DNA from 2 places in the Telluria sp. GW821-FHT07G12 genome. Region 1 is predicted to be linked to the other one. Evidence: predicted binding sites of a transcription regulator. Region 1 holds the regulator's gene; the other holds the start of a gene.
The links. Region 1 encodes FliA, which starts transcription of late flagellar genes. Its sites were predicted from a motif close to CTAAAGTTTNNNNNNNNNNNGCCGNTA; they were not measured.

Region 1 (14,614 bases):
GCCGCTGAATTGTCTGATCCGCTCATACACATTTATTCGATGAATGCGCCTTCTGGCCGTCGGCAGCGTTGGCGTGGTGTTTCGGGAGGTGCTGTGGGGCGCATCGTGTGAGCCAGCGCGCGCATTGTTTGGGCGGCGCATGAGCGTTCAAGGGATTTATTCCGCCGTGAAACTCTTGTGTTCTTCCAGCATCATTCAATTCTAGCAATCGTTGTCTATACGAACTCACATATCTTTGTAACGGAGAATCAATTCTCACCATTTGTTGCATGAAAGCCGCACAGTCCGCATGGTTTCTTGCGAAGCGGCAATATTGCTGGCTCCCGGCTTGCTACAACCGAGCTTTGGACTAGCCTAGGGAGAAGCATATGGACTGGAAGTCGATCATGCGGACTGCGCTCGCGGCAGGCGCATTCGTCAACGCCGGCGCCGTGCTGGCCGCCACCGGCGAGGTCACGGTAAGGGTCACGCCGGAACGCCAGAGCCTGGCGAAAAGCGACAACGTGGTGGTGAACGTCACCGTCACCAACGCCACCGCGGTCACGCAATACCTGCTGAAGTGGCAGACGCCCTTCGCCGCCATCGAGGCGCCACTGTTCGAGATCACGCGCGACGGCCTGCCGGTGCGCTACCTGGGCATGCAGGTCAAGCGGGCCGCGTCCGTCCCCGCCGACTATATTGCCATCAAGCCGGGCGCCTCGCGCAGCGTGCGGATAGAACTCTCCGCGCTGTACGACATGGGCGTCACCGGCGCCTACAGCGTGCGCTGGCGCGACGGCGCGACCCAGCTGTTCAGCCGTCCGGGCGTGGCGCGCGTCGCCACCTCTCCCGCAGACGGCCAATCCGCCGTGCCTGGCGGCGCCACCGCCCTGCCCGATCCGGCAGTGGCCTCGGTATGGATCGACGGCCGCCTGCCGCGCGGCGCCTCCGACCCGGTTGCCGCCACGCCGGAGGGCGCCGGCCTGTCCTTCAGCCGCTGCTCGAACGCCCAGCAGGAAGCGATTACCGGCGCCGCGCAGGCCGCGCAGGCGATGGCGCAGGACGCCGGCGCCTACCTGCAGGCCAAGACCGTGGGCGCACGCTATACCAGCTGGTTCGGCGCCCTCGATCCGACCCGCTCGACCACGGTGACGGCGCACTTCCAGGCCATCAAGGATGCCTTCGCCAGCAAGCCGGTGACGGTCGACTGCGGCTGCAACGAATCCTGGTACGCCTACGTGTATCCGAACCAGCCATACAAGATCTATGTGTGCAAGGCCTTCTGGAGCGCGCCGACGACCGGCACCGATTCGAAGGGCGGGACCCTGGTGCACGAGATGAGCCACTTCATGGTGGTCGCCGGCACCGACGACCTGGCCTATGGGCAGGCGGCGGCCGGCGACCTGGCGCGGACCGATCCGGCCAAGGCGCTCAACAATGCCGATTCGCATGAATATTTTGGGGAGAATACGCCGCGTCTGGACCTCCGTTGAATGATGCATGCGTGGGCACGGAGTGCCCACCCTACAGTAGGGCAGGCTCCCCGAGCCCGCGTGCATTTAACATGGTTTTAACAAATTTTCCAGCGCACGATTGAAGAGTTTGAGGAGCATCAAACGTATATACAACAGTAACGAATTTCGTTTGCGCCCGCTCATGAATTCCACGAGGATGACTGCGGGCTATTGCTTACATCCGTAGCAAGTTCAGGATGCGGCGGCGGCCCATCACAACAAGCGCTGCTTAGCAGCAATAATGAAATCTACGGAGAAAAACACATGAGCAGGAATCTGTTGAAACTGGCTGTCGGCGCCGCCGTGCTCGCCATGTCCATGGCCGCCCAGGCTGCCACCGCCAACAACGGCGTCGTCGTCTCGGTCGCGCCCGAGAAGGCCTCGATGGGCAAGAACGACGACGTGGTGGTCAAGGTCACCTTCACCAATATCTCGGGCAGCCCGCAGTACGTGCTGAAGTCGCACACCCCGTTCGACGGCGTCAGCGCGCCGGTGTTCGAAGTCACCCGCGACGGCCAGCCGGTGCGCTACATGGGCAAGCTCGTCAAGCGCGCCGCGCCCACCGCCGCCGACTATTACCTGCTCAAGCCGGGCGCCTCCTATACCGTCAAGGTGGAGCTGTCCTCGCTGTACGACATGGCCACCACCGGCGACTACGCGGTCACCTACCACGCCGCCTCGCCGCAGCTGTTCGGCGACAATGGCCTGAACGCACACGTGAGCGCCCTAGGCGCCGGCGCGGACAGCGGCAAGCAGGCCGGCGAGCTGCAGTCCGACACCGCCTCGATGTGGATCGACGGCACCCGTCCGCGCGGCTCGCGCGAAGAGACCAAGTCGCTGGCCGAGATGCAGGCCCAGTCCGGCATGGTGACGGCCGCCAGCCTGTCCACCACCAGCTGCTCGGCCTCGCAGCAAAGCACCATCGCCTCGGCCCTCAGCGCCGCGCAGACCTACGCGACCAACGCCGACGCCTACATGGCCAAGACCACGATGGGCACCCGCTACACCAAGTGGTTCGGCGCCGTGAACAGCAGCCGCCAGGCGACCATCAAGTCGCACTTCGCGAGCATCAAGAGCACCCTCGCGACCAAGCCGATCAACGTGAACTGCGGCTGCACTGACAGCTCCTACGCCTACGTGTATCCGAGCCAGCCCTACACCATCTACGTGTGCAAGGCCTTCTGGAGCGCGCCGCTCACCGGCACCGATTCCAAGGCCGGCACCCTGATCCACGAGACCAGCCACTTCACCGTGGTGGCCGGCACCGACGACTGGGCCTACGGCCAGTCCGCCGCCGCCAGCCTGGCGATCAGCAATCCGTCGAAGGCGATCGACAACGCCGACTCGCACGAGTACTTCAGCGAAAACAATCCGGCGCTTCAATAAGACAGATACCTACGTAGGGTGGGCTCTCCGAGCCCACGCTTACATCCATGGAGAATCACATGAAAAAAGATCTGCTGAAACTCGCCGCCGGCGCCGCCGCACTGGCCCTGTCGCTGTCGGCCCAGGCGGTCAATAACGGCGTCGTCGTCTCGGTCGCGCCCGAGAAGGCCTCGCTGGGCAAGAGCGACGACGTGGTCGTCAAGGTCATCTTCACCAACACCTCGGGCAGCCCGCAGTACGTGCTGAAGTCGCACACCCCCTTCGAGGAGATCGAGACGCCGCTGTTCGAGATCACCCGCGATGGCCAGAAGGTGCGCTACATGGGCGCGATCGCCAAGCGCGGCGCGCCCACCGCGGCCGATTACTTCCTGCTCAAGCCCGGCGCTTCCTATACCGCGAAGGTGGAGCTGTCGGCGCTGTACGACATGGCCACCACCGGCGATTACGCGATCCGCTACCACACTGGCAAAAACGACGACGAGCTGAAGTCCAACGCCGCCAGCGTCTGGATCGACGGCATCCGTCCGCGCGGCTCGAACGAGGAGACCAAGACCCTGGCAGAGATGCAGGCCCAGGCCGGCGTGGTGACGGCGGCGGGCGGCGCCCTCGCCTTCAACAAGTGCACGACCGCGCAGCAGGCCGACATCACCTCGGCCGTCTCGGCCGCGCTGTCGATGGCGAGCAATGGCGACGCCTACATGAGCGCGGGTACGATGGGCACGCGTTACACGAAGTGGTTCGGCGCCGTCGACAGCGGCCGCGTCGCCACCATCAAGTCCCACTTCGCGGCGCTGAAGGACGCCTTTGCCACCAAGCCGATCACCGTCGACTGCGGCTGCAAGAAGACTTATTACGCCTACGTCTATCCGACCCAGCCTTACACCATCTACGTGTGCAAGGCCTTCTGGACCGCGCCGATGACCGGCACCGACTCCAAAGGCGGCACCCTGGTGCACGAGATGAGCCACTTCAACGTGGTGGCGAGCACCGACGACTGGGTGTATGGCCAGTCGGGCGCGGCCAGCCTGGCGGTCAGCGACCCGGCGAAGGCGATCGACAACGCCGATTCGCATGAGTACTTTGGCGAGAATACCCCGGCACTTCAATGATCTTGTAGGGTGGGCTCTCCGAGCCCACGCGGCCGTTTGCAATCCGCCGACGTCTGCGTGGGCACGGAGTGCCCACCCTACGTCACTTCTGCGTGTGACTGAACATCACCGCCTCGGTCGCGAAATCGGCGGAGGACTCCAGCTGCCGCACGTCCCCCAGCGCCGCCCCTTCATAGCGGATCACATAGGTATGCGTCCCCGGGCTGAAGGCATAGGCCTGCGTGATGTCGATGGTATGCGTGTGCGCGGAGTGCGGGGCCAGCTCGACGTAGTCGTCCAGCGTCAAAGGCCCGCGCTTGACCATGCGGCCCGTGTAGGGCACCTGGACGTCGCCGGGGTGCTGGCGCAGGTCGAACAGGCGGCGCGTCAAGGCCGTGTCGGCGGCGATCTCGCGCGGCAGGCCGACCCGCCGCTCGCCGCGGTTCTCGATCTTGAAAGTCACCAGCACCTTGTCATGCCTGGCGTCGACGCTCAGGCTCGCATGCACGTTCATCAATCGTTCTCCATCGGCGCCCGCGGCCGCGGCCGCGGCCGTCACGGCCCACAGCGCGGCGCACAGCATCGTTCGTCGTCGCATTCGACAGCTCCTGTCGGGTCGTAACGATTGTGCGCTGCCAGGGGAGAAATGCCAAGCGTGCGGTGCTGAGCCCTGCTATTCGGCCAGGATGGTGACCGCCACGCGCCGGTTGCGCGCCCGGCCGATCTGGTCGTCGTTGGAGGCGATCGGCTTGTTGGCGCCGCGCCCGACCGCGGCCAGGCGGCGCTCGGCCACACCGCTCTCGACGAACAGCCGCACCACGGTGCTGGCGCGCACCGCCGACAGTTCCCAGTTCGAAGGGAAGGCGGCGTTGGCGATCGGGGTGTTGTCGGTGTGGCCCTCGACTTCGATGGCGTGGGTGTCAATCTTCAGCAGGCCGGCCACGGTGCCCAGGGTTTCCCTCGCGTTGCCGGTGAGGCCGGCATCGCCTTCGTCGAACAGCACGCTGGCGTTGATCTCGACGGTGACGCCGCGCGCGGTCTGGGTGACGCGCACCTTGCCGCTGTCGACCAGCGGCTTGAGGACGCTATTGAGTTTGCGGGCCAGCTGCTCGAGGCGCACGCGGTCGCGCTTGGCCTCTTCCGCACGCTTGCGCGCGATGATGTTCGCCAGCGGCAGCGGTTCGACGTCGACCGAGGTATTGACTTTCGTTGCCGCGCCGCGCCCGCCGAAGGCGTCGCCGAGGGCATCGGACAGCACCTTGTACTTGCCGACGTTGACCACCGAGACCGCGTACATCACGACGAAGAAGGCGAACAGCAGCGTGATGAAATCGGCGTAGGAGATCAGCCAGCGCTCGTGGTTTTCGTTGTCTTCGACGTAGCGTTTTCGGCGCGTCATCAACGGCCCCGACTCAGTGCGGCGCCGTCAGGCAGGCGATGCGTTCTTCGAGCACCCGGGTGTAGTCGCCGGTGGCGATGTCGTGGAACACGTCGGTGAGGATCTCGTACTGCAGCACCTGCTCGGCGACGATACTCTTGATCTTGTTCCCCACCGGGTAGAACAGCAGATTGGCCAGGCCCACGCCGTACACCGTGGAGACGAAGGCAACCGCGATGCCGGCGCCCAGGCGCGAAGGGTCGCTGAGGTTTTCCATCACGTGAATCAGACCCAGCACGGCGCCGAGGATGCCGACCGTCGGCGCGTAGCCGGCCGCCGATTCCCAGATGCGGGCGGCCTGGCGCTCGCGCATTTCGTAGGTGTTGATTTCGGTGAACAGCAGGCTGCGCAGCTTGTCCGGCTGGATGCCATCGACCACCAGGCGCAGGCCCTTCTGGATAAAGGGATCGGCCTTGGCCATGTACTGTTCCAGCGAGAGCAGGCCGTCGCGGCGCGCCGACAGGCTCCACAGATGGATCTCGCGCGCCAGCTCCTTGCGGCGGTCCGGCGGCGGCGCGAACACCCAGCGCAGCATGCGCAGGCCGCGGATGAAGGCGGATTTTTTGGTCTGCAGCAGCACGGCGCCGAAGGTGCCGACCACCACGATCGCGAACGCGGCCGGCTGCACCAGCGAAGAGAACTTGCCGCCGTCGAGGGTATGGCCGACCAGTATGCCGGCAATCGCCAGGAGCAGCCCGAGCAGGCTGGCTATGTCCACGCAAGCTCCCGCAGATAGGTACGCAGGCGGCCCACGGCCTGGCTGTGCAGCTGCGACACGCGCGATTCCGACACGCCCATCACCGCCCCGATCTCCTTCAGGTTCAGCTCTTCCTCGTAATACAGGCCCATCAGGATCTTTTCCCTCGGCGGCAGGTTGTCGATGGCATCGATGACGGCCTGGCGGAAGTCGGTCTCCAACAGCGCGCGCAGCGGATCGTCGTCGTCGACGGCATAGCGGTCGAGCCAGCTGTCGTTGCCGTCCTCGTCATGGAAGTCTTCGTAATAGACCAGCTGGTGGCCGCCGGAATCGCCCAGCATTTCCTGGTAATCGGCCAGCGACAGCTTGAGCGACTTGGCGATCTCGGATTCGCTGGGCGGGCGGCCGAGCTGCTGCTGCAGGGTGGCCATCGCCTGCTCCACCTTGCGCATGTTCTGGCGGGTCGAGCGCGGCATCCAGTCGTTGCTGCGCAATTCGTCCAGCATGGCGCCGCGGATGCGCAGCACCGCATAGGTCTCGAACTGGGCGCCGTGGTTTTCTTCGTAACGGCTGATCGCATCGAGCAGGCCGATCATGCCTGCCTGTACCAGGTCATCGACTTCGACGGACGGCGGCAGTTTCGCCTTCATCTGGTGGGCGAGACGCTTCACCAACGGCGCATGCTCCGTCAGCAAATGATTCTTGTCCGCTTTCCCTTTGGCCGTGTACATTCTTTTTAAATAGCTCTCATGCCCGTTGCAAAACGTCCGGCCAGGCGGCGGAATGCCACCGATGCGCCCGCCAGCGGGAAGGCGTCGACCACGGCACGGCCCAGGCGCGCGGCGCGGTGCAGGTACTCGTCGGCAGGCACCGAGCCCATGGAGCTCAGCGTTACTGCCAAGTAACGTGTTGCCGCAGATGACATATTATCGTATACCACCTTTGCCTCGGCTTCGGTAGCGCCGGTGACAAGGATACCGAAAGGACGGCGTCCCAGGTGTTGCGACAGGCGCTTGACCAATGCATAGGCGTTGGTGATCGAGGTGGCTCCGGTCGAGACCTGCACCACGATCTCGGACGATTCCATGATCGGCACCGGGAAGCTGCCGTCGTCGGAGAATTCGCCGTCGACGATCACGATGCTGCCGGCCGACTGCTTGACCAGCACGTCGAAGGCTTTCGCCAGGCGGCGGGTTTCGTCGGCGGTGCGGCCGGGGCTCATCTTGACCACCGAAAAACCCTGCGGCGCCGGATGGATCACCTGGTTCAGCGCGCACTCCTGGCGCGCCACCTGCAGCAGGCCGGGACCGCGGTCCACGCCCAGGCGCTGGGCCACGCCATAGTCGTGCTCGCAGGCGTCGACGATCAGCACGTCATTGCCGCTCTGGGCCAGCGAGGCGCCCAGGTTCACCAGCATGGCGCCCTTGTCGTCCTGCGGAGTCGCCGAGAGAAAAGTCACGATGCGCGGCTTGGGGCCCGCCAGCATCCGGCGCAGGCCTTCTGCCTGGTCGAAATCAAAACTAGCCAACGTACACCTCGCGCAGCGAACGGTCGTTGTTCAGGTTGCCGAGGCCGGACATCATCAGCGGCAGGTCGGCATCGGAGAATTGCGCGGCAGCGTCCTTCTTGGTGCGGAAGGCACGGTCGACCAGCATGGCGCGGTCGGCCAGGTGCAGGTCTTCCGGCACGCGCTGGCCGTTGGAAATATAGTGCAGGTTCAGCTTCTGGCGGATGATCACGTCCAGCACGTTGCCGATCGAAGCGGCTTCGTCCATCTTGGTCATGATGCAGCCAGCCAGGCCGGTGCCCTGGTAGGCGCGCACCACTTCGTTCAGGGTCTCGTTGGTCGAGGTCGCGTTCAGGCACAGCAGGCGCTGCACGTTGGCGCCGCTCTCGGTCAGCATGGCCACCTGTTCCGTCACCATCTGGTCGCGCTGCGACATGCCGATGGTGTCGATCAGCACGGTGTGCTTGTTGCGCAGTTCCTTCAGTGCGATGCGCAGGTCGGCCTCGTCCTTCACCGAGTGCACCATCACGCCCAGGATCTTGCCGTAGATGCGCAGCTGCTCGTGGCCGCCGATACGATAGGCGTCGGTGGTGATCAGGGCCAGCTTTTCCGGGCCGTGGCGCATCACGCAGCGCGCGGCCAGCTTGGCAGTGGTGGTGGTTTTGCCGACGCCGGTCGGACCGACCAGGGCGAACACGCCGCCGCGGTCGAGGATCGCGTCCTCATCGGACATGCTGGTGATGTTGCGCGCCAGGACAGTCTTAATCCAGCGCATCGCTTCGGCGGCATCCTTGCCGGCCGGGAGCTTGTCGATCAGGTAGCGCGACAGGCTGGCCGAAAAACCGGCCGCCAGCATCTCGCGCAGCACGGTGGCCTTCTGCGGCTCGCGCTGCTGGGTGCTGCCCCAGGACAGCTCGGAAAGCTGGGTTTCCATCATGCCGCGCATGGCGCGCAGCTCGCCCATCATGCCCTGGATCTCGGCGGCGGCCGCGCTTGCAGCCGATTCCTTGGCCTGGGCGATCGCGGCCGACATCATGGCGGTCATCGCGGCCATGTCGAAGGACGGCGTTTCCGGCTGGGCGCGGCGGTTGGCGTAGGTTTGCGGAGCCGGCGCCGGCTCTTCGAAATCATTGAAAGACGGCATGGCCGGGCGGGCTGCGGCTGCGGCACGCGGCATCGGCTCGGCCTGGATGTTGCTGAAGCTGCGGGCCTCCGGGGCGTCGTAGGGGCGCGGTGCGCCGGCTTCGTGCAGCGCGCGGGCGGCCGGGGCAGCCGGTGCGGCCGGCATGTCGTCCAGGTGGTGCAGCTGGGGGCGCGGGGCCGCCATTTCCGATTCCGGCGACGGCGACGACAGCGAGGCGACGTCGTCGTTGTCCAGGGCCAGGATCTCGACCACGCCATCCACCGGGCGGTTCGACAGGATGACCGCGTCTGGCCCCAGGGCATCGCGCACCTTGCGCAGGGCCTCACGGGAAGTCGGGGCTGTAAATTTCTTCACGTTCATCGTTGGTCTCCGCTCTTGCAGGCAGGTGTTACGTCAGTCGGTTGCTATCGGCTTGGCGGGCATATTGGCCCATTCACGGATAGGATTATTGACGATGCCGCAGGGAAACCATCGCGGGAAAAGGAAGGGGAAAGGTGCTTATTTCCCCGAGGCAGGACATCCAGAGAGTGATATTGAACCGCCACAAGAAGAATCGCCCGCGTTGCGCGGGCGATTCGACGGTCATTGCTTACTCATCAGGCGGTGCCAACCAGACTGGTCACCCGGATCGTCTTCGTCTCCGGAATCTCCGAATGCGACAGCACCTTCAGTTGAGGCAGCGCACGGCGCAGGAAGCGCGACAGCAAGGTACGGAGCGGACCCGGCACCAGCAGCACCGGCGTCAAGCCCATCGCCTCCTGCTGCTGGGCAGCGTTGGCGGCCTGCTGGACGATGGTGTCGGCCAGGCCAGGCTCGATGCCGGTGCCGTCACCACCGGCGTTGAGGGCCTGAACCAGCAGGCGCTCGAGACGGTTGTCCAGGGTCATCACCGACAGCTCATTGGTGCCCGGGAACAGCTGCTGGACGATGGCGCGGCCCAGCGCGATACGCACCAGTGCCGTCAGATCGTTCGGATCCTGGGTCGAACCGCCATGCTCCGACAGCGTCTCGATGATGGTGCGCATGTCACGGATGTGCACGCCTTCCTGCAGCAGGTTCTGCAGCACTTTTTGCAAGGTCGACAGGGACACGACCTTCGGCACCAGGTCCTCGACCAGCTTGGGTGCATCTTTTGCCAAATGGTCAAGAAGTGCCTGCACTTCCATACGGCCCAGCAATTCCGAGGCGTGGGTGGTGATCAGGTGGTTCAGGTGGGTGGCGATCACGGTGCCGGCGTCGACCACGGTATAGCCCATGCTCTGCGCCTCATCCTTCAGGCCGGCATCGATCCAGATCGCCGGCAGGCCGAAGGCCGGATCGGTGGTCACCAGGCCCGGCAGCGTGCCGCTCGCCATGCCCGGGTTGATCGCCAGGAACTGGCCGGTCATGGCCTCGCCGCTGCCCACTTCCACGCCCTTCAGCGAGATGCGGTAGGCGGTGGGCTTCAGCTCCAGGTTGTCGCGGATGTGCACCGGCGGCGCCAGGAAGCCGACTTCCTGCGCGAACTTCTTGCGAATGCCCTTGATGCGCTTGAGCAGCTCGCCGGCCTGGCCCTTGTCGACCAGCGGAATCAGGCGATAGCCCACTTCCAGGCCTAGGGTATCGACCGGCATGACGTCCTGCCAGGTCGCTTCTTCCTGCTCGGCCGGCGTGGTAGCGGCAGCGGCGCCGCCTGCCCCACCCGCGGCGCCCGCGGCACCGCCCTGCCCGGCCGCACCCGCCGCGCCCGGTGCACCGTTCGCCGGCGCGTTCTTCTGGCGCTTTTCCACCAGGTAGCCGGCGCCAAACAGGGCGCTGCCCAGCAGCAGGAACACCAGGTTCGGCATGCCCGGGATCATGCCCATGCCGCCGATGATGCCGCCTGTGATGTACATGACGATAGGACGGCCGAACAGCTGGCCGACGACTTGGTCGCCGACGTCCTGGTCACTGGCCACGCGCGAGACGACCATACCGGCCGCGATCGAGATGATCAGCGACGGGATCTGCGCGACCAGGCCGTCACCGATGGCCAGCAGCGTGTAGTTCTTGATGGCGTCGGCAAAAGCCATGTCGTGCTGGATCATGCCGACGATCAGGCCGCCGATCACGTTGATCAGCGTAACCAGGATGCCGGCCACGGCGTCGCCGTGCACGTACTTCGAGGCACCGTCCATCGCGCCGTAGAATTCCGCTTCCATCGCCACGTCCGAGCGGCGCTGCTTGGCTTCCGCTTCGGCGATCAGGCCGGCGTTCAGGTCGGCGTCGATCGCCATCTGCTTGCCCGGCATCGCGTCCAGGGCAAAGCGCGCGCCCACTTCGGCGATACGGCCGGCACCCTTGGTGACGACCATGAAGTTGATGATGGTGAGGATGATGAACACCACCAGGCCGACGGTGTAGTTGCCGCCGATGAGGAAGTGGCCGAAGGCTTCAATCACTTTACCGGCCGCGGCGCCGCCGGTATGGCCCTCGGTCAGCACGACGCGGGTCGAGGCCACGTTCAGCGCCAGGCGCAGCAGGGTCGTCACAAGCAGCACGGCCGGGAAGGCCATGAAGTCGAGCGGCTTGACCGTGTACAGGGCGGTCAGCAGCACGATGACGGACATCGCAATGTTAAAACTGAAGAACAGGTCGAGTGCGAACGCCGGCAGCGGCAGGATCATCATCGACAACAGCAGGATGATGAGGATAGGCGCAGCCAGCGCGTTGCCGCGTCCGAGAATCGCCTTGGCCCAGGCCGGCAGTTTGAAACCGTTCATTGCGTGATTCCTTGCTTACTCTTAGTGTTTTTGCTGCGAAGCCGGGTTGAACGGATCCATCTCCGGCGGCACCGGCAGCTTGTTCGGACGGTCCGGATAGTGGTCGCTGGTGCCCTTCTTGTAGGCGCGCAGCTGATACACGTAGGCCAGCACTTCGGCCACGGCCGAGTACAGGGCTTCCGGGATCTCGTCGTCGATGTCGGTGTGCTTGTACAGCGCACGGGCCAGGGCCGGCGCTTCCAGCAGCGCGACCTTGTTTTCCTTCGCGATCTCGCGGATCTTGGCCGCGACTTCGTCGGTACCCTTGGCCACCACGCGCGGCGCGCCACGCCCGTTTTCGGCGTACTTCAGCGCCACCGCAAAGTGGGTCGGGTTGGTCACGACCACGTCGGCGGTCGGGACGTTGCTCATCATGCGTTTGCGCGCCATCTCGCGCTGCATCTGGCGGATCTTGCCCTTGATCTGCGGGTTACCGTCCGATTCCTTCGATTCCTGGATCACTTCCTGACGCGTCATCTTCAGCTTGTTGGCGTAGTGCCATTTCTGATACGGACCGTCCAGCACGGCGATCGCACCCAGCGAGGCGGTCATGATGAGGAAAGCGCGGGCGACCAGGCCGGCCGTGTGCGACATGGCGACGCCGAGCGGCTCGACCGCCAGGCCGACCACGGCATCCTTTTCGCTCATCACCACGTACCAGGCGACGGCGCCGACCAGCAGCGTCTTGGCAAAGGCTTTCAGCAGCTCGACCAGCGCATGGCTCGAGACCATGTTGCCAAGGCCATTCATGGGATTGAGCTTGGCGAAATTCGGCATGAAGGATTTGGCGGTGAAGTTCCAGCCGCCGATCAGCAGCGAGGAACCCACGGCGACGAACATGATCGCAATCGCCAGCGGCAGGCAGGCCAGCATCACGCCCGCGATGTCGGCGGCGATGCGTTCGATCAGGACGTTGGGGTTGTAGATTTGCTCGCGGTCGAGCGACAATCCGCGCTCCAGCGCGCTGGACAGCTTGTTGACGACGCCGCCGCCCAGCATCCACAGGCCGGCGCCCGCAGTCATCAGGACGGTGAAGGTGGCGACTTCGCGCGAACGGGGAACGTCGCCATTGTTGCGTGCGTCGCGCAACCGTTTGGCTGACGCTGGTTCTGTCTTTTCTGCGTTGCTTGCTTCCGCCATTCCCCGCTCCTGTTGGCCGGCTGCGCTACCGGCTTTGGTTCAGGATAGGATTATTCCAGATGTTGCCGTAGGGCTATACGGGGAACAGGAGGGGAAAGGTGTAGCTTTTCCCCTTCAAACGGTGGACGTTGTGGTTAGAAAACGTGAGATTGTTCAAAAATATTTGCTGTAGACTATTGTGTCGCGGACAAGTGGAAAATTACTCACACTTTTCGCGGGAGTTGCCGTACAAGCAGGTTTCTAATGAATCAAGGCAACATTTCGTTGTTATAATCGCGTAGCGACAGAGTATTGCTGCATCGCCCCTATTTGAACAAGGACCCATCATGAAAAAAATCATCGCTGCTGGCGCAATCCTGGCCCTGATGTCGGCACAAGTGCTGGCACAAGAATCCGCTCAATCGGCTACGTCGAACGCAGGTAACGCTGCTGCTGGCCAGACCGGCGCTGCATCGACCGGTGCTACCGGTACCGCTGCTGGTGCTGCTTCGTCGGGCGGCTTCCTGGGCACCGGCGCCATCGCTGGCCTGTCGACCGGCACCCTGGTCGCCGTTGGCGCCGCTGTTGCTGCTGTCGCCGTTGCCGCTTCGGACAACGATTCGACCACCAACCACTCGACCACCACCCACCACTAATCGGTGCGTGGGCGCCTCGTGCGCCTGGTTGCAAAGAAATCGGCTGCTCAAGGGCAGCCGATTTTTTTACTCGAACACTTCTATTTCCCCGAATAGCTTCCCTTCCACATCCTTGGCCGCCAGGCGCGGTTCGCCGTCGATGGGCCATTCGATGCCTAAGACCGGGTCTTTCCACAACAGCGTGCGCTCATGCTCCGGATGCCAGTAATCGGTGATCTTGTAGAGCACTTCGGCCTTCTCGCTCAGAGCCAGGAAGCCATGCGCGAAGCCGGGTGGAATCCATAATTGCCTGCGGTTGTCCGCGCTGAGCAGCGCGCCCACCCAGCGGCCGAAGGTCGGCGAGGACTTGCGCAGGTCGACGGCGACATCGAACACGCTGCCCTGCACTACCCGCAGAAGCTTGCCCTGGGGATGCTGAATCTGATAGTGCAGGCCGCGCAGCACGCCTTTCTCGGACATGCTGTGGTTATCCTGCACGAATTCGACATTTAAGCCGGTCGCTTCCCGGAAATCGTGTGCGTTATGGCTGACGAAGAAATAACCGCGGTCGTCGCTGAAGACTTTGGGCTCCAGCAGCAGCACATCGGGGATCGCGGTGGGTGTTACGGTGTAAGGCATGTTTCGGTGTCGGGTTTCAGGAAGATTTCAGCAGCTTTAATAAATAGTCGCCGTAGGAGTTTTTCGATAGAGGAGACGCTAGCCGTTCGAGGTCGGCGCCGCTGATCCAGCCCTGGCGATACGCGATCTCTTCCGGGCAGCATACCTGCAGGCCCTGACGCTTCTGCAGCGTGGCGATGAAGCTGGCCGCCTCCAGCAGGCTGTCATGGGTGCCGGTATCGAGCCAGGCCAGGCCGCGCCCCATGATCTCGACGTTCAGGTTGCCCTGATCGAGATAGGATTGGATAACATCCGTGATCTCCAGTTCGCCACGCGCGGACGGCTTGATATCGGCGGCGATGTTGCACACGTTCTTGTCATAGAAGTACAGGCCCGTCAGCGCATAGTTCGACTTCGGCGCCTTCGGCTTTTCTTCAATGCTGACCACACGGCGTTCGGCGTCGAATTCGACCACGCCGTAGCGTTCCGGGTCCTGCACGTGGTAGGCGAACACGGTGGCGCCGTCGACCTGTTCGTTGGCGCGCTTCAGGTGGGTCGCCAGTTCGTGACCATAGAAGATGTTGTCGCCGAGGACCAGCGCGCACGGGCCGTTGCCGATGAAATCGCGGCCGATGATGAAGGCCTGGGCCAAGCCATCCGGCGTCGGCTGCACCGCGTACTGGATGTTCATGCCCCACTGGCTGCCGTC
Region 2 (14,614 bases), on a different contig from region 1:
TCGCGCGGCACGCCATGGCCCATGTAGTACATCAGGCCGAGCAAATGCTCCGCATCCGCATTGCCGGCCCTGGCAAGCGGCGCGATTTCCTTCAGCGCGACGGCGTAATCCTGCTCCTTGTAGGCAGCGACGCCTTCGGCCAGGCCCGCCAGCGAAGCGGCATGCAGGCCAAGTCCGAGCATTGTTGCAGCGATCAGCTTTTTCATAGTCTCCTCACCTTTCCTTGTCGACGAATGAAAGGATGGAATTCGACAGATCCATGAAAAGATATTTATTGACAGACTATAATCAGCGGGCTGGTACCATGTAAGGGCCACCCGGCGCCTGTTTGATAGGACTACACATGGACTACGGCCTCCTGCTCGCGGACTTCGAGCGCCACAACGATGTGAGCGGCTGGCCGCGCCAGCGCACGGTGCACGCCTGCCTGCGCGCGGCCATCCTCGGCGGGCGCCTGGTTGCCGGGCACCGCCTGCTGTCGACGCGGATGCTGGCGCGCGAGCTGGGTATTGCACGCAACACGGTCCTGTACGCCTACGAACAGCTGATGGCGGAAGGGCTGCTGCTCACCTCCCGGCGCGGCACAGCGGTGGCGCAAGTGACGAGATCCACGCCCGCGCGCGACAGTGCGGACCCCGTGCCGTCCACCCTGTCGCGCCGGGCGCAGGCGCTGGCCGGCATGTCCTCGCCCGGCTTCCTGAGCGGCGCGTTTGCCCTCGGCGTGCCCGCACTCGACGCCTTTCCCATGGCTGCCTGGCGCCGCCTGCTGGACCGCGCCTGGCGCGAGACCGGACCCTTCGAATTCGATTACTGCGACCCCACCGGCCTGCCGGTGCTGCGCAAGGCGATTGCCGACTATCTGCAGGCTGCGCGCGGCGTGCGCTGCGACCCCGAACAGGTGGTGGTCACCAACGGCACCCAGGCCAGCCTGGAGCTGTGCGTCCAGCTGTTTGCCGATGCCGGGGACACGGCCTGGATCGAAAGTCCAGGCTATCTGGGAGCGTTGTCGGCCTTTCGCGGCGGCCAGCTGCGCACGGTCGGCATCCCGGTGGATGAAGAGGGCATCGCCCCGAACGCCGACGATTGGCGCCGCACGCCGCCGCGTCTCATCTATGCCAGCCCCTCGCACCAGTACCCGACCGGCGGGGTACTGGACATGCGCCGCAGGCTGGAACTGCTGGAAAACGCCGGCCGCGCGGGCGCGCTGATCATCGAAGACGATTACGACAGCGAGTTCCGGCACGACGGCCCGCCGCTGCCGGCGATGCAGGGCCTGGCGCCTTCCGCACCGGTGATTTATCTGGGCACCTTCAGCAAGACCATGTTCCCGGCCATGCGTACCGGCTTCATGGTGCTGCCCGCCGGCCTGGCCGAGGCCGCGCATCCGGCGCTGGCGCGCATGCCCATGCACGGGCGGGTGCCGGAGCAGCGCGCACTGGCGGCGTTCTTGAGCAGCGGGCAGTTCGTGCAGCACCTGCGCCGCATGCGGCGGTTGTACCGCGAGCGGCGCGATGCCTTGCTCGAGGCCCTGGACCGGCATGTCGGGAATGCGGCGCTGGTCCATGGCGCCGGCACCGGCATGCATTTGTCGCTGCGCTTTGCCGATCCGGCCTGGCGCGACGACCGGATCAGCGATGCGGCGCTCGCTGCCGGCATCGCCGTGCACTGCATGACGCGCCACGAGACCGGCCTGCGCAAGACGGATTGGACCGGCCTCCTGCTGGGCTACAGCCAGGTGCCGGCCGGGGACATCGACGATGCGGTAAAACGCCTGGCGGCGATTGCGCACCGAGCTTAGTCGTACTGGCGCTGCTTCTGCTCGTAATAACGCTTCAGGGTCCAGAAGGCCTGCTTCTTCTTGCCGTCATCGGAAATCAGGCCCTTGCGGTTCCAGAAGTCCTGGAAATAGGGATGCGTACGCCGCGGCGACCGAAAATCCACCAGCACCCAGGGCGTCATTCCGCGCAGGCCCGGGATCCCATCCAGCATCTTGAACTGGTTGCGGTACAGGGCATCTTGATACTCCTCGCTCCAGCGTGTATCGGCGTCCGCGTGATAGCCGCCCAATGCATCGGCGCCGAACTCGGTAATCACCACCGGCTTGTTCAGGCGGATGTCGAATCTGAAGTCCAGCATCTCCGCATTGCTGGCCCAGTACCAGCCGGCGTATTCGTTGAAGCTGGCCAGGTCGAGCAGGTCGGCCAGCGGATCCTCGATCGTGATCGACTTGCCTTTGCGGTGGATCTCCAGCGCGGCCGCCACCAGGCGCGTGTCGTCGAGTGAGCGCGCGGTCTTGGCCAGCCCGCCCATGAAGGCATTGCGCGGCGCGGAGATCGGCGTCTCGTTCCCGATCGACCAGACCACGACGCTGGCGCGGTTCTTGTCGCGCACGATCAGGTCCGTCAGCTGGGCCTGGGCGTTGGCGAAGGTTTCCGGCTTGTCCCAGGAGATGGTCCAGTAGACCGGCACTTCGGCCCAGACCATCAGGCCCATCTCGTCGGCCAGGCGGATCATCTCTTCGCTGTGCGGGTAGTGGGCCAGGCGCACGTAATTGCAGTTCATCTCCTTGGCCCATTGCAGCAGCATGCGCATGTCGCCGCTGCTGCGCAGGCGGCCCGGAATCAGCGGGTTCTCGTCGTGCAGCGAGATTCCGCGCAGGAAGACGCGCTTACCGTTCAGGAGGATGTCCTCGCCGCGCGTTTCGATGGTGCGGAAGCCGATGCGGTCGACCACCTTGTCATCGCCGGCCGTCAGCGTCACCGAGTACAATTTCGGCAGTTCGGGTGACCACAGGTCCAGCTTGCTGACCGGGATGCTGACGGCGGCGCGGCCGCGCGCATCGGTCTGCACGCTGGCCTGGATGCCGGCTTCCGGTATCGACACCGTCACCTTCTGCGGCCCCGACGCGCCGGCCATCTGCACATAACCCTCGATGCGATGGGCGTCGCCTTTCGCCAGCTGCAGCTTGTAGTCGGCGATGTGCGTGGCCGGCACTTCGGCCAACAGCACGTCGCGGGTGATGCCGCCGTAGTTCCACCAGTCCGTGTTCAGGGTCGGGATGGCGTCCTGGTGGCGCGTGTTGTCCGCCTTGACCACCACGAAGTTGCGGCCCCTGACCAGTTTATCGGTGACGTCGAGCTGGAAGGGTGTAAAACCGCCGCGGTGCATGCCCAGCTTCTTGCCGTTCAGGTAGACGTGGGCTTCGTAGTTCACCGCGCCGAAGTACAGCATGTAGCGCTTGCCCTGCACGGGCTGGGCTTCGAACACCTGGCGCAGCCACAGCGTGCCTTCGTAGAGCTGCAGCTTCTCGGCCTGCGAGTTCCAGTCGCCTGGGATCTTCATGGTCGGCGCACGGTCGAAATCGTATTCGACCCAGTCGCCCTTGTCCTTCGGCTTGCGGTCGTCGTAGAAGCCGCCCTTGCCGCTGCTCGACGCGTCGAAGGGCACGTGGCGGTAGTCGTAGTAGCCGGTCTCGTAGGGGTCGATGATGTAGCTCCAGCGGCCGTTCAGGCTCAGGTGGCTGCGGCCGTAGATGTTCTGCAGCGGCGTTACCAGGCTGTCGGCGCGTTTGGTGACCGGTGTGCCGGCCAGCTGGACGTCAACCGGATCCGCGGCGTGGGCCATGGCCGCACAGGCGGCGAGGAGCAGGGCAATAATGCGGTGTCTCATTCTCTCTCCAAGTAACGACAATGCCGTCCGGGAGGGGCCGGACGGCATCGAAAGGCTCTTGCGATGATACTGCAGCGTCAGAACTTCACGTCGAGCTTCGCGCTGAAATAACGGAAGACGTCACGCGGCGGCACCCAGCTGTTGACCGTGATGGACGGCGACGAGGAGGTCGGGCCGGCGCGGTAGGACGGGCCGCTGGCGTTCGCGTTGCCGATGTAGAAGCGGTCGAACAGGTTATTCACGCGGAAGCTCAGGGTATAGCGGCCGCCGTTGTCGCGCACGCCGAAGCCCAGGTCGGCGATGGTGTAGCCGTCGTTGACCGAGCGTGGGTCGTTGTTGATGTTGGTCTGGTAGTCGCTCTGGTAGCGCACGTTGCCGTTGACGAAGGCCGAGAAGGGCAGGCTGGCGAACTTCCAGTCGTAGTTGCTGCCGATGTTGACCTTGACCTTCGGGGTGCCCGGGAAGATCCCGCCGGAGAGGTCCTGCACACCGGTGGTCGAACCCGCGACGATGGCGTAGCAGGCGCGGTTCCAGCCGGCCAGCGATCCGTTTTCTCCCTTGCCGGTGGTGCCGATGGCCGGGTTGGTGTTGTCCTGGTAGCAGGGGCCGTTCTTCCAGTCGACGATGGTCGGGCGGGTGTAGGCCACCGAAGCCTTGACCGTCAGGCCGGTGGTAACGATGAAGCTGGTGTCCAGTTCGAAGCCCTTGGTGCGCACTTTCGGGATCGAGTTCAGCTGCGTGTAGATGGTCGGGTCGTTCGGCAGTACGAAGGAGGTGTTCTGCTGATAGCCCTTGAAGTCCGTCTTGTAGGCCACCGCCGCCACCGACATGCGGCCGTGGAACAGGTTGGCCTTGGTGCCGAGTTCATAGGTGCGGCTGGTTTCCGGATCGACCGGGAAGGCCGCCGAGGCCTTCAGGCCGCTGGTCACGTCGTAGGCCTTGCCCTTGTGGCCGGTGGCGGTCATGGCGTACACCATCAGGTCGGGCGTGACCTGCTTCTGGACGCTCAGCTTGCCGGTGTTGGCCACGTCCATGTTGCCGCTGCTCGAGAACTGGTCGACGCCGACGGGGCCCGGCTTGAAGGTCGCGCGGTCCAGCTGGTCGGTGTAGAAGTTGCGGATGTAGTTGTAGCCCGATTCCTCGATGTTGTGGCGGGCGCCGGCAACCAGGGTCCAGGTGGGCGCGAAGTCCCAGGTCACCTGGCCGAACACCGCCTTGTTGATGTTGTAGATGTCGGTGTAGTAGTTGGTCGGGCTCGACGGCGAGTTGGCCGTGCAGGTGCTCGGCGCCACGCAGAAGCCGCGGATGAAGTGGCGGTCGATCGTGTTCTTGGCCCACCACAGGCCGGCCACATAGCGGAAGTTGCTGGCGTCCGGCGAGACCAGGCGCAGTTCCTGGGTCTTCGAGTTGATCTCGTAGGTGCCGAACTGGTTGTTACCGACGCTGAACTTGGTCTCGCCGGGGCGGGCGATGGTCGGGACGTCGACGAAGTCCTGGTCGCGGTAGTCGTTGGCCGTGTAGTGCTCGTACGAGGAGATCGACATCAGGGTCGCATCGCTCGGCAGGCGGTACGAGAATTTCAGGCCGGTGCCGGCGGTCTTCGAGTTGATCCCGGTCGGGAAGTCGCGCCGCACGTTGCGGTTGTTCTTGTCGTAGGGGTTGATGCCGGCCAGCGTGAGCGATGCCGGCAGCTGCGGGTTACCGTTCATGTAGGCGGTGGCCAGGTCGGCGTCGGTGCGCACCAGATTGCCCGCGGCGGCCGAACCGGTGGTGCGGTAGAAGCCGTTCACGGCGGTCACGCCGCGGCTGTTCTCCTGCTTGTTGTAGTGCGGGAGGATGTCGATGTCGAGGTCGCGGATCGGGGTCCAGGTCAGCTTGCCCATGAAGGTGTTGCCGGAGGAGCCGTTGACCTTTTCGCCGGTCGTCAGGTTGGTGAAGTTACCCGGCATCTCGTTCTTGTTGGCGGCCAGGCGCATGGCGAAGGTATCCGAGACGCGGCCGCCGGCCGATGCGGCCACGCGCCATTCGCCGTCGTCGGTGCGGTAGTAGCTGCCGCGGTAGGTCATCGGACCGGCGACCGGCTTGGTCACGATGTTGATCGCGCCGGCCACCGCCGATTTGCCGAACAGGGTGCTCTGCGGGCCTTTCAGGACTTCGATGCGGGACACGTCCGCCAGGTCGCGGAAGGCCTGGAACTGCACGGCGATCGGGATATCGTCGATGATGACGGCGACGTCGGATTCGACGCCGATACCCACCGAGACGGTGCCGATGCCGCGCATGAACAGGGCGTTGTTGGCGGCCGTGGTGCCCGAGGCCTGGGTCAGCGAGGGGGTGAGGTTGATCACGTCCTCGATCTCGCGGATATTGTTCGCCTGGATCTCCTGCTCGGAGATGACGGAGATCGCCATCGGCACGTTTTCCAGGCGCTCGACGCGCTTGTTGGCGGTGACGACCACCGACTGGATCTTGTTCGGGTCGGGCTGGGCCTCCTGCGCTTCCTGGGCCCAGGCCGGCAGCGTCCACTGGGCGATGGCGAGTGCGACGACGGCGGACAGGGGCTTGAGCGCAATGTGGGCGCGCCCGGTATGGTGCTTCTGCATGTGTGTCTCCTCTTGATTTTTTATTGAGATTGCGTCGCCCGCAGGCGCAGTAAAGCTTCCAGGAAGTAGTAGTCCGCGTAATTCAGCGGCACGTCGATCTCCTTGCCGGCCGGCTTGTGGCCGGTCGCATGCTTGAGCAGGAATCCGTGGTTCTCGCCGGGCGCGGCCAGATAGTCGCTGGAGGACAGGCTGCGCAGCTGGCGCTCGGCGAAGGCGCGGTAGCGCGCGGCATTCGGGGCGTCGACGAAGCCGGCGAGTTCCAGCAGCGCCGAGCTGGTGATGGCGGCGGCGGAGGCATCGCGCGGGGCGTTGGGGATGGCGGTGTCGTCGAAGTCCCAGTAAGGGATGGCATCGGCTGGCAGGCGGGGGTGATGGATGAAGAAGTCGGCGATGCGGCGCGCCTGGGCCAGGTACTCCGGCTTTTTCGTTTCACGGTACATCATGGTGTAGCCGTACAGGCCCCAGGCCTGGCCGCGCGCCCACGAGGAGTTATCGGCGAAGCCTTGGACCGTGACCTTGCCGCGCACTTCGCCGGTTTGCGGATCGTAGTCGACCAGGTGGTAGCTCGAGCTGTCGGGGCGGAAGTGGTTGCGCAGGGTGGTGTCGGCGTGGGCGATGGCGATCTCGCGGTAGCGCGGCTCGTTGGCTGCCTTAGCCGCCCACATGAGGAGTTCGAGGTTCATCATGTTGTCGACGATGACCGGGAATTTCCAGGTGCTGTCCTTCCACAGGTCCCAGGACTGGATGGCGCCGACTTTCGGATTGAAGCGGGTGATGAGGGTGGTGGCGCCGGCCAGCAGGGCGTCGCGGTAGGCCGGATCCTTGGTCAGGCGGTAGCCGTTTCCGTAGCCACTGCCCAGCATGAAGCCGAGGTCGTGCTGGGACTTGTCGAACTTGGCCGGGGCGGTGTCGAGGGTGTAGCGGATCGCGGCCGTTTTCCAGGCCGGGTCGCCGGTGGCTTCGAACAGATACCACAGCGAGCCTGGGAAGAAGCCGCTGGTCCAGTCCTTCGGGCCGACCGTCACCAGTGCGCCTTTGTCGACGGTGCGCGGGAAACCCGGCTTGCCCTGGACCGAGGCCAGCAGGCTGCGGTACTGGGCGGCCGCGATCTGGAAATCCCGCTTGACGAGATCGGCGACCGGCTCGGCTGCCAGCGCCTGGGTGCCGATGGCAGCAAGGACGATTCCGCAGGCAAACGTTTTCGCAGCGCGGCTGGCGGCTCGGCGGCATGCGTCCAACATGGTTCGTCTCCTTGTGCCTGTCATTGTTGTGAGAATCCTAATCACAAGAAACGGCCATGTCAACAACTTTAGGAAAACGATTAACTTAAGGTTTTTTGAATTGGTCTGTCCAGTTTCATAGGGAGATATGTAGCTTTATTTCCTGCGCCCATGAAAACAAGCGAGATCAGAGAAAACGTTTTGCTTGCTGTTGTGCAGCAAAAAGGAGTAGAGGGATAAGCAACAAAAAACCCCTGGGACGCGAGTCGCAGGGGTTGATTGGTGGGGGAGTGAAACGCTTAGTGGGCGCTCATTGCCCGTTCGATCTGGCCGTGCCAGGGTTCGGTGACGTCGCGCACGGCGCGGTCGTTGGCCATGATCTGCTTGAGCAGGTCGATCTTGCGCAGGCGCTGGGCGCCTTCCAGCGGCGGCACGCCCGATTTGGTAGCGCTCACCTGCAGGGACACCTGGGTTTCCAGCCGAGCCAAGCCATCGAAGTCGCCATCCTGGGCAGCAACTGCCATGCGGCCGCTGAGAGCGGCGATGTTTTCGTACATGGCGAGGACTTCGTTGGACGTCATGATGCACCAAGAGCAATTTTTTCCGGCCGGATTGCCGGGTATCTGGGTCGTTATCGGCCCAGATTTTTGAAACTTTAGGGTTTTCGAAAGATTTTTTTAAAAAATTTTTCGCAAACTCGATTCATGAGATTTTGCCTGTATTCAACTTGATCCAGCGCACGGAAGAGATGGGCAGAAAGCGATCTGCTCCCCGGATTGTGCAATCCAGCCCGGCTTTTTGCAGTTTGTCGCAATCCTGTCATCCTTGCCATTCGGCTTGGTTATAGTGCAAGCTGGATCGCTGCGCCAAAGCAGCGCCGACAATAACAAGACGAGAGAGAAAGGGAGAAAGTCCATGAGACCAATCCAGGCGATCGGCGCTACCGCGCTGGCCCTTGCCGCCATCGGCGCCCATGCCGAAGCACCGTATTCTTTTGACAAGACGCCGGGCAAGCTGCCCAAGGACGTCATCCCGGTGGAATACCAGGCCCACCTGGCGCCGGATATCGCCGCCAATATCTTCAGCGGCACGGAAACGGTGGAGATCGAGGTATTGAAAGCCACCTCGACGATCATGCTGAACGCCGCCGCGCTGGAAATCGACAGCGCCACGCTCTCCGGCAAGGGACTCAAGCAGCTCAAGCTGAGCCCGGTGCTGGACGAGAAGCAGGAAACCCTGAGCTTCACCCTGCCGCAAGAACTGGCGCCGGGCCGCTATCGCCTCGAGCTGGCCTTCCGCGGCAAGATCAATCGCGAAGGGCGCGGCCTGTTCTATGTGAACTACCAGGCCGGGAAGGCGGACAAGAAGCTGATCGCCACCACCATGGAGCCGACTGACGCGCGGCGCATGCTGCCGACCTGGGACGAGCCGGCCTTCCGCGCCAAGTTTCGCCTGTCGGTCGACCTGCCGTCCGGCCTGAAAGCATTCTCGAATACCCCGGTCGACAAGCAGGCCAACATCGCCGGCGGCAAGCAGCGCATCAGCTTCAAGCCGACCCCGAAGATGCCGAGCTACCTGGTAGTGCTGGCCGCGGGCGAGTTCGAGCGCATCAGCACGAAGCAGGACGGCGTCGAGATCGGCGTCGTCACCACCGAGGGCAAAAAGGAGAAGGGCGCCTTTGCCCTTAACGCCAGCCGCGACCTGCTGCACTTCTATAACAACTACTTCGGCGTGCCTTACCCGCTGGCCAAGCTGGACCAGATCGCGATCCCGAACGGCTTCAATGGCGCGATGGAGAACTGGGGCGGCATCGTCTACAACGAAAACACCCTGCTGTACGATCCGAAGACCAGCCCGGAGCACATCCGCCAGATGACCTTCTCGGTCAACGCCCACGAAATGGCGCACCAGTGGTTCGGCAATCTGGTGACCATGGCCTGGTGGGACAACCTGTGGCTGAACGAGGGCTTCGCCTCCTGGATGGCGTCCAAGGCCACCGAGCACTTCCACCCGGAGTGGCGCCCCTACCTGGCCAACATCGGCGACCGCGAACGCGTCATGAACCTCGACGCGCGCAAGACCACGCACCCGATCCAGACCCCGGTCGAGACCGAAGCCCAGGCCGCCGACGCCTTCGACGACATCACCTACGAAAAGGGCCAGGCCTTCCTGCGCATGCTCGAGGCCTACCTGGGCGAAGACGCCTTCCGCAAGGGCATCCGCGCCTATATGCAGAAGCACCAGTATTCGAACACGACTTCCGCCGACCTGTGGGCGGCGCTCGAGCATGCCTCGGGCAAGCCGGTCGGCAAGCTGGCCTCGGACTGGACCACCCAGCCGGGCTTCCCGCTGATCAAAGTCGAACAGGCTTGCGAGGACGGCAAGCGCAAGGTGACCCTCAGCCAGCAGCAGTTCCGCCTGGACGAGCCGGCCACGGATAACCGCCTGTGGAGCGTGCCGCTGCAGGTCGGCACCGTGAACGGCAAGTCGATGACGACCCTGCTGAGCGGCGCCACCGCCAGGGTGACGCTGCCCGGCTGCGAGGGCGCGCTGGTGGTCGACCCGCACAGCGTCGGCTACTTCCGCATCCAGTACGACCGCGCCACCTTCGACGCGCTGGCCAGCCAGGCCGCGCGCCTGCCGGACGCCACCCGCCTCAAGCTCCTGAACGATACTTGGACCCAGGTCACGGCCGGCCTGGTCCCGCTCGACGCCTGGCTGAAACTGGCGGCGCAGCTGGGCGATGAGCCGCGTCTGGCGGTGTGGGAATCCATCCTCGGCAACCTCGGCTTCCTGGATTCCCTGGCGCGCGGCGAGCCGGAGCGTCCGCTGGTGCGCCGCTTGATCGTCGGCTTCGCCAAGCCCAAGCTTGTCAAACTGGGCTGGGACGAGAAGCCCGCCGAGACGGTCGAAGACGCCCAGCTGCGCGCGCTGCTGGCCGGCGCCCTGGCGCGTGCCGGCGACGAGGAGGCGATCGCGCAGGCGCGCAGCCGCTTCAAGCGCTGGCTGAGCGACCCGGCCTCCGTCAGCCCGGCGATGATCGGTTTCGTGACTTCCGCCGCCGGCCGCTATGCCGACCAGCAGACCTTCGAGGCCATCGCCGCGCGCATGCAGCAGACCCAGAACAACGAGGAGCGCTCGCGCCTGCTGGGCGCACTGATCCAGGTGCAGGATCCGGCGCTGGCGGACAAGGTGCTGCAGATGGCGCTGTCGCCGAACACGCCGCCGACCCAGGTGGCCGGCATCGTGCAGGGCGTGGGCCGCTCCCACCTCGACCAGGCCTGGAACTTCGCCGTCGCCAACCGCGAGCAGCTGATGAAGACCCAGGATTCGGTCAACCGCAACCGCGCCTTCCCGGGCATCGTCGCCGCGTCCTCGAACGCCGGCGACGCCCAGCGCATGGAAGACTTCGTTCGCCAGAACTTCGAAGCCGATGCGCAGGTCGAAGCGCAGCGGGTTGCCAGCGGCGTGCGCGTGCGCGCGGCCCAGAAGGCGCGCCTGCTGCCGCAAGTGCGCGAGGCGCTGAAATGAAATCCAGGTACTACAATAAGACGATCACTCACCAAGAAGGGAACTACATGAAGACCAGCTGGACTCCAGTGAAAACCGCCATCGTGCTCGCCCTGTGCGGCGCCGCCGTCGTGGCTATGCCTGGCCAGGCGCAGCAGGCTGCCGCACCGAAAGTCGAAGCATCCCAGGCGAATGCCGCCGTGCGTCCGGGCGACGATTTCTTCGCCTACGCCAACGGCGACTGGCTCTCGAAAACCGAGATCCCGGCCGACCGCAGCTCCTGGGGCGCGATGGGCGCGCTGGCGGAAGAGACCAACCAGCGCATCGTCAAGATGATCGAAGACCTCGCCAACGACAAGAAGCTGAACGGCGAAGCGCGCAAGGTGTCGGACTACTTCCGCGCCTACATGAACGAGCAGGCCATCGAAGGCAAGGGCACCGCGCCTCTGAAGCCGCTGCTGGCGAAGATCGACGGCATCAAGGACAAGGCCGGCCTCACGCGCGCGCTGGGCGAATCGATCCGCGCCGACGTCGACCCGCTGAACAACACCAACTTCTTCACCGAGAACCTGTTCGGCCTGTGGGTCGCGCAAGGCCTGCACGACACCACCCGCCACATGCCCTACATCCTGCAGGGCGGCCTGGGCATGCCGGACCGCGCCTACTACCTGGACAGCAGCGAACGCATGGCCGGGCTGCGTACCAAGTACCAGCAGCACATCGCGGCGATGCTGAAAATGGCCGGCTACAGCGATGCCGACGCGCGCGCCGCCAAGGTGTTCGCGCTGGAAGTCGAGCTCGCGAACAGCCACGCCAGCCGCGCCGATTCGGCCGATGTGCTGAAGGCCGATAACACCTGGACCGTGAAGGACTTCGCGTCCAAGGCGCCGGGCATGGACTGGAACGCCTTCTTCAAGGCCGCCAAGCTGGGCGACCAGCAGAAGTTCATCGTCTGGCATCCGACTGCGATGGCGGGCGAGGCCGCGCTGGTGGACAAGGTCGACCTGGCCACCTGGAAGGATTACCTCGCCTTCCATCGCATCAACCAGATGGCGAATGTGCTGCCGAAGGCCTTCGCCGACCAGCGCTTCGACTTCTACGGCAAGTCGCTGAGCGGCACGCCGCAGCAGTCGCTCCGCTGGAAGCGCGCACTCGGCGCCACCAACGGCGCGATGGACGAGGCGGTCGGCAAGATTTACGTGGCCAAGTACTTCCCGGCCGAGAACAAGGCCCGCCTGCAGCAGATGGTCAGCAATATCGTCGATGCCTTCGGCAAGCGCGTGGACAAGCTGGACTGGATGGCCCCGGCCACCCGCGCCCAGGCCAAGGAAAAGCTGAAGACCCTGTACGTGGGCGTGGCCTACCCGGACAAGTGGAAGTCGTATGAAGGCCTGAAGGTCGTGGCCGACGACGCCTTCGGCAACGCCGTGCGCGCCGACGAATTCCACACCGCGCAGGAGATCGCCAAGCTGCACCGCAAGCCGGACCGCACCGAATGGTCGATGCCGCCGCAGCTGGTCAATGCCGTCAACCTGCCGCTGCAGAACGCGCTGAACTTCCCGGCCGCGATCCTGCAGCCGCCGTTCTTCGATCCGAAAGCGTCGGACGCCACCAACTACGGCGCGATCGGCGCCATCATCGGCCACGAGATCAGCCACAGCTTCGACGACCAGGGCGCCCAGTTCGACGCCCAGGGCCGCCTGCGCGACTGGTGGACCAAGCAGGATGCGGAGCACTTCAAGACCGCGTCGAGCAAGCTGGTGGAGCAGTACAACGGCTACAAGCCTTTCAGCGACCTCGCCGTCAACGGCCAGCTGACCCTGTCGGAAAACCTGGCCGACCTGGCCGGCCTGGCTGCGTCCTACGACGCCTACCGGGCCGCCTCGGGCACAGGTAAGGAAAAAAGCGCGACGCCGGAAGGCGACCGCCAGTTCTTCATGGGCTACGCGCACAGCTGGCGCAACAAGGCGCGCGAAGCCGCCGAGCGCCGCGGCATCCTGACCGACGGCCACGCGCCGCCGCAGTACCGCACCGCCACCGTGCGCAACCTGGATGCCTGGTACAAGGCCTTCGACGTTCAGCCAGGCCAGAAGCTGTATCTGGCGCCGGAAGAGCGTGTGCGCGTCTGGTAATAGTTTTTAGAAGGTAACGGACGCCGGCGTCAAGGAAGCCAGGCCTAGAATCAATGGCCTGGCATTCCTTCCGCAGGTGGTCCATGAAGCAGCATTATCTCGACCTCAAACGGCGCGTCTTGCGCGCCCATCCTTGCATGACACAGGACGACGACTTCCGGGAAATTTCCGAACGCACCCTGCATCACTACGACCTCAGTGCGCCGCGCTTCTTCGCGGGCACCATCGATCATGACGTCAGCCAGAACATCGCTGCTTTGCTGGATGCGATCGAGGCCGAAGCGCCATACACCATTCTCGACCTCGGCTGCGGGCCGGGGCGCGACCTCAAAACCTTTCGCGACATGGGCCACCGCGCCATCGGCCTGGACGGCAGCGTTCGCTTCGTGGACATGGCCGCGCAGTACAGCGGCTGCGAAGTGTGGCTGCAGAACTTTATCGATCTCGATCTGCCGGACGCGCTGTTCGACGGCATCTACGCCAACGCTTCGCTCTTTCACGTACCGCGCAGCCTGCTGCCCAAGGTGCTGGGCGAACTGTATGACTCCCTGAAGCCGGGCGGCGTGCTGTTCAGCTCCAACCCGCGCGGCAATAACGAAGAAGGCTGGAACGGCCCGCGCTGGGGCAGCTTCCATGACTATCCCGCCTGGGAAGCCTTTGTCACCGATGCCGGCTTCGTACCGATTCATCACTACTACCGCCCGGCCGGCTTGCCGCGCGATCAGCAGCCGTGGCTGGCAAGTGTCTGGCGTAAGCCCGCTTAAGTTTCACCTAACTAAATTGATTCCACTACGTTAACCGGCGAACAGAGTGAGGGCCGCAATCGGCCCAAGATGGACCTGTACCGCTCGACAGCCGGGTGGTACGACGGGACCTCGACACCGCCACCAATCTCGGCGGTCCACCGGATGGGATGCGCAGCGGGTCGAGGGTTCGTTAACCAATCGAAAGGAGGTGTCCATATGAATGAGGACCAGATCAAAGGCAAGGCCAAAGACATTGGCGGCAAGATTCAAGAAGGTGTCGGCAAAGCCGTTGGTAGCAGCGAGCAGCAAGCCAAAGGCCTGAACAAACAGGTTGAAGGCAAGGTGCAGGAAAAGGTCGGCGACGCGAAAGATATCGTCGGCAAGGGTAACCGCTGATCTGCATTGCCTAGGCGTGTATCCTCCAAAACAGCCGCCTCCGGGCGGCTGTTTTCTTTGTCATTTCCATATAGAATCCCGGTGATGAACACCTTGCAAAAACGGATCATCTCCACCATTGTCCTTGTCCTGATCGCCGGCGTGGCGGCGTATTGGTATTGGTCTCCTTACCTGGCAATGCGCCAGCTACGCGAGGCTGCAGTGACGGCCGATGCCGCGCGCTTCAATGAGCATGTGGACTTCCCGCGCTTGCGCGAGAGTCTGAAAAGCCAGTTCGCGGCGCGCCTGCATGGGGATGAAGCGGAGCAGGGCGGCAATAACTTCGGCCGCATGCTGGC

Region 2: a site for FliA is predicted at 8,125-8,151, ahead of AC07PE_RS20520 (flagellar protein FliT). Genes of this name have one in related genera too.

What each region holds. Positions count from the first base shown of each region.
Region 1 is NZ_JBWKQA010000001.1:728,107-742,720, forward strand. Features, by position in the region: gene AC07PE_RS03535 (putative bifunctional diguanylate cyclase/phosphodiesterase) at 1-26, opposite strand, end outside; gene AC07PE_RS03540 (M35 family metalloendopeptidase) at 369-1,472, shown strand; gene AC07PE_RS03545 (M35 family metalloendopeptidase) at 1,758-2,879, shown strand; gene AC07PE_RS03550 (M35 family metalloendopeptidase) at 2,939-3,988, shown strand; gene AC07PE_RS03555 (hypothetical protein) at 4,071-4,565, opposite strand; gene motD (flagellar motor protein MotD) at 4,641-5,366, opposite strand; gene AC07PE_RS03565 (flagellar motor protein) at 5,380-6,123, opposite strand; gene AC07PE_RS03570 (RNA polymerase sigma factor FliA) at 6,114-6,833, opposite strand; gene AC07PE_RS03575 (MinD/ParA family ATP-binding protein) at 6,839-7,630, opposite strand; gene flhF (flagellar biosynthesis GTPase FlhF) at 7,623-9,113, opposite strand; gene flhA (flagellar biosynthesis protein FlhA) at 9,350-11,494, opposite strand; gene flhB (flagellar biosynthesis protein FlhB) at 11,516-12,673, opposite strand; gene AC07PE_RS03595 (hypothetical protein) at 13,000-13,308, shown strand; gene rfbC (dTDP-4-dehydrorhamnose 3,5-epimerase) at 13,375-13,926, opposite strand; gene rfbA (glucose-1-phosphate thymidylyltransferase RfbA) at 13,943-14,614, opposite strand, start outside.
Region 2 is NZ_JBWKQA010000005.1:416,513-431,126, reverse strand. Features, by position in the region: gene AC07PE_RS20545 (tetratricopeptide repeat protein) at 1-206, opposite strand, end outside; gene pdxR (MocR-like pyridoxine biosynthesis transcription factor PdxR) at 344-1,798, shown strand; gene AC07PE_RS20535 (glycoside hydrolase family 2 protein) at 1,795-3,669, opposite strand; gene AC07PE_RS20530 (TonB-dependent receptor) at 3,747-6,272, opposite strand; gene AC07PE_RS20525 (glycoside hydrolase family 88 protein) at 6,293-7,513, opposite strand; gene AC07PE_RS20520 (flagellar protein FliT) at 7,792-8,073, opposite strand; gene AC07PE_RS20515 (M1 family metallopeptidase) at 8,408-11,023, shown strand; gene AC07PE_RS20510 (M13 family metallopeptidase) at 11,071-13,134, shown strand; gene AC07PE_RS20505 (class I SAM-dependent DNA methyltransferase) at 13,272-13,898, shown strand; gene AC07PE_RS20500 (CsbD family protein) at 14,097-14,276, shown strand; gene AC07PE_RS20495 (DUF2939 domain-containing protein) at 14,361-14,614, shown strand, end outside.